DNA from 2 places in the Limosilactobacillus sp. DJ3M12 genome. Region 2 is predicted to be linked to the other one. Evidence: predicted binding sites of a transcription regulator. Region 2 holds the regulator's gene; the other holds the start of a gene.
What was found. The regulator HrcA, encoded in region 2, represses chaperone genes, less so after heat shock. The targets are predictions, from matches to a motif close to TTAGCACTCNNNNNNNNNGAGTGCTAA.
Positions count from the first base shown of each region.

Region 1: groES (co-chaperone GroES) is a predicted target of HrcA. The motif match lies at 1,504-1,530, and genes of this name have one in related genera.

Region 1 covers NZ_CANCWY010000023.1:16,501-19,933, forward strand. Annotated here, with positions in the region: gene QOS06_RS09350 (ABC-F family ATP-binding cassette domain-containing protein) at 1-445, opposite strand, end outside; gene QOS06_RS09355 (redox-sensing transcriptional repressor Rex) at 686-1,330, shown strand; gene groES (co-chaperone GroES) at 1,565-1,849, shown strand; gene groL (chaperonin GroEL) at 1,941-3,433, shown strand, end outside.
Region 2 covers NZ_CANCWY010000001.1:127,550-130,982, forward strand. Annotated here, with positions in the region: gene ribF (riboflavin biosynthesis protein RibF) at 1-94, shown strand, start outside; gene QOS06_RS00660 (hypothetical protein) at 155-526, opposite strand; gene hrcA (heat-inducible transcriptional repressor HrcA) at 647-1,699, shown strand; gene grpE (nucleotide exchange factor GrpE) at 1,712-2,284, shown strand; gene dnaK (molecular chaperone DnaK) at 2,309-3,433, shown strand, end outside.

The sequences.
Region 1 (3,433 bases), on a different contig from region 2:
GTAGAATTCCCCGCATACGTGATTCGTATTCGAAACCACCCTGTTTCTTAAAGGCAGTTTGTAAATTATCGTATGTTGAAAGAATTTGTTGATAATTGCTATCGGAACTATCAAGGTCAGCGAGCTGTTGTTCAAGATCGTGGATTTGCGTTTCCATTTTGTGGAGAGGAGCAAAGACAGTATCTAGTTCAGTCCAAATGCTATTTTGACTATCGAGTCCTTGATCCTGGGCCAAGTAACCAATTGTCAAATCTTTAACCTTCGTAATTGTTCCTTCATCTGGTTCGGTGATTCCAGCGATCATTTTTAACAAGGTCGTTTTACCAGCACCATTACGCCCAACAAGCGCAGTACGGCCATGCTCTTGGATTTGCATGTTCATATTGTGAAATAAAACGTCCGCGCCAAATCGACGCACAACGTCATTTGTCTGTAAAAGTAACATATTGAAACCTCATTTAATTCGTTGATTTAATATGGTTTTATTTTAGCAGATTTTTAATTTTAAATAAAAAGTTGAAAATATTTTTGTATTTTAGTTCACAAAAAAGGGTTTAATTGCTAGAATATACTTAGACTTAAATTTCACAAAGTAAAAATTAGTAACATTATCCTTGTCAAAAACTTAGTAATTAGTTGGCAAACTAGGTTGAGAAGGGCTTGTTTTAGGAGGAATAAAAGTAGAATGGCTAATAAAAAGATTCCACGCGCGACTGCGAAACGGTTGCCAATATATTTCCGTTATTTAAATGTATTGAAAGACGCAAATAAGCAACGGGTATCATCAACTGAACTTTCGGAGGCTGTGCAAGTTGATTCGGCAACGATTCGTCGTGACTTTTCATATTTTGGTGAATTAGGTAAGCGGGGATACGGTTATGACGTTGAAAGTCTATTAAAGTTTTTTAAAGGAATCTTACACCAAGACTCATTAGTTAGTGTTGCCTTAGTCGGAGTTGGTAGTTTGGGAAGTGCCTTGTTAAACTTTAATTTCCACCAAGATACTAATTTACGGATCAGTGCGGCATTTGATACTAAGCCAGAATATGCCAATACAGTCAAAAGCGGTATTCCAATTTACCCATCCGAGGATATGGTAAAGCAGTTAAAAGAGCAACAGATTGATGTTGTTATTCTAACCGTTCCAGGAATCAAGGCCCAACATGTTGCGGACCAATTAGTTGAAGCTGGTGTGAAGGGAATTCTTAACTTTACTCCTGTTCGTTTATCTGTGCCAAAAAATGTTCAAGTTCAAAACATTGACTTAACAAACGAACTTCAAACATTAATTTACTTCATTAAAAATTATACTGAAGATTCAATTGAATAAATTAGGAGAGCATTGGTTTGATGAAAGCGTTCAACCAATGCTTTTTGTTTACTAAATTATTAATAAAAGTCATGGATTGTAGGTATGATCTCTTAAGTTTTAAAAAATGGTCAAAAAAAGTCAAAGTATTTTTGTTGCATTTTAAAGAGAACATGTTATATTTAAACATGTGGTTAGCACTTGAAGAGTTTGAGTGCTAAAAATAAAATTTATTAACAAGATGGAGGGATTAACGTGTTAAAACCATTAGGAGATCGCGTTGTTCTAAAAGCTGAAACTGAAGAAGAAAAGACAGTTGGTGGAATTGTCCTTGCTTCCAATGTGAAGGAAAAGCCAACTACTGGAAAGGTTATTGCCGTTGGAGAAGGTCGTACTTTAGAAAACGGACAAAAGCTTGCTCCAGCTGTTAAGGAAGGCGACCGCGTATTATTTGATAAGTACGCAGGCAACGAAGTAGAATACAACGGTGAAAAGTTCTTAGTTGTTCATGCTAAAGACTTAGTAGCAATCGTTGAATAGTTAAATAAGCGAATTAAGAGCAGGAGACAGAAAGAATGAAATTCCTTCACCGTCTCTTTTAAATAATGAATTTAATTTTGAGGTGACATAAATGGCAAAAGAAATTAAGTTTTCTGAAGATGCACGGAGCGCTATGCTCAGTGGTGTTGATAAATTAGCTGATACTGTTAAGACAACAATGGGTCCAAAGGGACGGAATGTTGTTTTGGAACAAAGCTACGGCACACCAACTATTACTAATGATGGTGTAACTATTGCTAAGAGTATTGAACTTGAAAACCAATTTGAAAATATGGGTGCAAAGTTAGTAGCCGAGGTTGCTTCAAAGACTAACGATATTGCCGGTGATGGTACTACAACTGCTACTGTTTTAACCCAAGCAATTGTTAATGCTGGTATGAAGAACGTTACCTCTGGTGCAAACCCAGTTGGTATTCGTCGTGGTATTGACAAGGCTACCGAAGTTGCTGTTGAAGCTTTGAAGAAGATGTCACACGATGTAAAGACCAAGGATGATATCGAACAAATTGCTTCTATTTCAGCTGCTAATCCAGAAGTTGGTAAGCTAATTGCTGATGCAATGGAAAAGGTTGGCCATGATGGTGTAATTACTATCGAAGATTCTCGTGGTGTTGACACTAGCGTTGATGTTGTTGAAGGAATGAGCTTTGACCGTGGTTACATGTCACAATACATGGTAACTGATAACGACAAGATGGAAGCGGACCTTGACAATCCATATATTTTGATTACTGACAAGAAGATTAGTAATATCCAAGACATTTTGCCATTGCTTCAATCAGTTGTTCAAGAAGGCCGTGCTCTCTTGATCATTGCTGATGATATTACTGGTGAAGCATTACCAACTCTTGTATTGAACAAGATTCGTGGTACCTTTAATGTTGTTGCTGTTAAGGCTCCTGGCTTTGGTGACCGTCGTAAGGCTCAACTTCAAGATATTGCTGTTTTGACTGGCGGTACTGTTATTTCTGACGACCTTGGGATGAGTCTTAAGGACGCTACTGTTGATCAATTAGGTCAAGCAAACAAGGTTACAGTTACAAAGGATACTACTACTATCGTTGATGGTGCTGGTTCAAAGGAGGCTATCCAAGAACGTGTTGACCAAATTAAGCAAGAAATTGCTAAGTCAACTTCCGACTTCGATAAGGAAAAACTTCAAGAACGTCTTGCAAAACTTTCAGGTGGGGTTGCCGTTGTTAAGGTTGGTGCCGCAACTGAAACTGAATTGAAGGAAAAGAAGTACCGGATTGAAGATGCCTTGAACGCTACTCGTGCTGCTGTTCAAGAAGGATTTGTTCCTGGTGGTGGAACTGCTTTAATTAACGTAATTCCTGCTCTTGACAAGATTGAAGCCGATGGTGATGAATTAACTGGTATCAATATTGTTAAGGCTGCCCTTGAAGCACCAGTTCGTCAAATTGCTGAAAACGCTGGTGTTGAAGGCTCTGTTATTGTTAATGAATTAAAGAACGAAAAAGAAGGTATTGGTTACAACGCTGCAGATGGCAAGTTTGAAGATATGATCAAGGCTGGTATTGTTGACCCAACAATGGTTACCCG
Region 2 (3,433 bases):
TGGCGAAGAAAAGTTCACGGGAGCGGATGCATTAGTAGCACAGATGAAGCAAGATGAACAAAACGCCCGTCGTATTTTAGAAAAATATAAATAAAAGAGGTTTAGATTGATCTTTCGTGGCAATTTCGCCACCAAGATTCATCAAACCTCTTTTTTAATGCCGACTTCCCCGATGACTGGTAGTCTGGTTAATTTTATGAATATTTCGTTCAAATTTGAATCCGCCATCAGTCACTAATTTGAAATGCCGCATTTTCCCGTTAAAAGGCTGGCCGTTTAAGCGTACTGTTGTCCAGTTACGCATAATTTCGGTCATGGAAGCAAGTGCCTTAAGTTGATTAGGATTGTTCTCCTTAATTGCTTCGTCTTTAATATCTGACTGCAAGCGATAGATTAGGTTGTTATGGTATTCTAATAGTTCATTCGTTAGGGACGCATTGCGGTATTTATTAAATAACTTCTGAATTAATAACATTGCTTCTTGAGTATTCTGAGGTTGAATATAGCGATGTTCTTTATGTTTCATGGATAAAGCTCCTTTTAAAAATTATTTGACGTTTCTTGACTTTTAGGGGAGTAATTGGTATATTATACAGTGTGTTTAGCACTTGACCCTAATGAGTGCTAAAAGGGGAAGTGATATACGATGCTAACACAACGACAGAAAAAGATTCTGCAAGCGATTGTACGTCAATACACATCAACTGGTCAACCGGTTGGATCAAAACATTTAGCAGAAAAGTTGCCTTTTAAGGTCAGTTCAGCAACTGTCCGTAATGAGATGGCGGTTTTAGAGGACAATGATTTGATCTTAAAAGAGCACTCTTCATCAGGCCGGATTCCATCAAAACGAGGTTACCGTTATTATGTTGATAATTTGCTTGATCCACAAGCAGTTACTGATAATGACCTGGTAGTAATTCAAAACTCACTTGGAACCGGTTTTCAAAAGATTGACGAGATTATTTCACATTCAGCAGATATCTTATCAAACTTAACTTCATATACTGCTTTTACATTAAAGCCTGAGCAAGAAAGTGTTCGTTTGAGTGGCTTTCGAGTTGTGCCGCTAGGAAATCATAAGGTTATTGCGATCTTGGTTACCGATAACGGTGAGGTTGAAAATCAGTCATTCACTTTGCCGTCGGACATTGACACAGATGCATTGCAGGCAGTAATTAGAATGATTAATGATCAATTAGTTGGTTTGCCGCTATCAGAAGTGGTAAAACGACTAAAAGATGATATTCCACTTCAGGTTCTGCATTATATGCATAGTCCCGATGGTTTCCTTGATATTTTTGATAATGTCTTATCTCAAGCAGCACGTGAGCGGTTTTTCGTTGGTGGTCGATTGAACTTACTGGATTTTGCAAGTACTCATGATCCCCATGCAATCCAATCACTGTATGGCTTGTTAGATAAGAACGACAACTTATCGAATATCTTGGATTCAACACTTACCTCAGATAATGGAGTTAATGTTAAAATCGGTCAAGAAATCTCTAAGAATAAGCTTCTTGATGATTATAGCTTGATTACTGCAAGTTATAATGTTGAACAATATGGACGAGGAATTATTGCAGTTCTTGGTCCAACAAGGATGCCTTATTCACGGACGATTGGAATTGTAAATGCCTTTCGCCAAGAATTAGCAAAACGGCTATTAGATTTCTACCGTCACTATTATGATTCATAGGAGGCGAGTTAATTGGCCAAGGAAAAACAAGAAGAACAACAAAAACAAACTGCGCCTGAAAATGAAAAGGCACCTAAAAAAGATATAAAAAAAGAGGCTTCAGATAAGAAGGATGATCAAACTGTTAAATTAAAAGAAGAGATCGCTGACTTAAAGAAGCAGCTCGCTGATAAAGATGACAAATATTTACGAGCAGAAGCAGAAATTCAAAATATGACTAATCGTTTTAATAAAGAACGGGCTCAAATCCTTAAATATGATGGTCAGGATTTAGCAAAGTCAATTTTACCAGTGCTTGATAACCTTAAACGGGCTTTAGCAATTGAAGTTGTAGACGATAATGGCAAGCAACTTAAAAAGGGCATTCAAATGGTCCATGATCATCTTGTAAAGGCATTAAATGATCATGGCATCACTGAAATCAAAGCTGATGGTGAAACATTTGATCCTACTCTTCACCAGGCAGTTCAAACTGTTTCGGTCGAAGAAGGTCAGAAGCCTGAAACTGTTGTTAATGTTCTTCAAGCAGGATATCAACTCAAAGACCGGGTATTACGCCCAGCAATGGTTGTTGTAGCTCAATAAATTTGTGAGAGAAGGAAATAAATTATGGCAAGTAATAAGATTATTGGTATTGATTTAGGTACTACTAACTCTGCGGTTGCTGTTATGGAAGGTAATGAACCTAAGATTATCACCAACCCAGAAGGAAGTCGGACAACACCATCTGTTGTTTCATTTAAGAATGGTGAAACTCAAGTTGGAGAAGTAGCAAAGCGTCAAGCGATTACTAATCCTAACACTATTTCATCAATCAAGAGTCACATGGGTGAAGCAGGATACACTGTTGAAGTTGATGGTAAGAAATATACTCCACAAGAAATTTCAGCAATGATTTTGCAATACCTTAAGAAATATGCTGAAGACTACATTGGTGATACTGTTACTCAAGCAGTTATTACTGTTCCTGCATACTTCAATGATGCTCAACGTCAAGCTACTAAGGATGCCGGTAAAATTGCGGGCCTTGATGTAAAGCGGATTATTAACGAACCTACTGCTTCATCCCTAGCATACGGTCTTGACAAGAAGGACAAAGATGAAAAGATCCTTGTTTATGACCTTGGTGGTGGTACATTCGATGTTTCCATCCTTGAATTAGGTGACGGTGTCTTCCAAGTTCTTTCTACTAATGGTGATACTCATTTAGGTGGGGATGACTTTGACCAAAAGATCATGGATTGGTTAATTGATGGCTTTAAGGAAGAACATGGTGTTGATCTTTCTCAAGATAAGATGGCTCTTCAACGTTTGAAGGATGCTGCTGAAAAGGCTAAGAAGGACTTGTCAGGTGTTCAAGAGGCACAAATCAGCTTACCATTTATTTCAGCTGGTGAAAACGGTCCATTACACTTGGAAAAGACATTAAGCCGGGCACAATTTAACCAATTAACTAATGACTTAGTTGAACGGACAAAGCAACCAGTATTGAATGCTTTGAAAGATGCTGATCTTACTTTTGATGACATTGATGAAGTTATCTTAAACGGTGGATCTACTCGTATTCCTGCTGTTCAAGAAATGGTTAAGGAATTAACTGGTAAGGAACCTAACCACTCAATTAATCCTGACGAAGCCGTTGCTCTTGGTGCAGCTATTCAAGGTGGGGTTCTTACTGGTGATGTTAAGGATGTCGTATTACTTGATGTTACTCCACTTTCACTTGGTATTGAA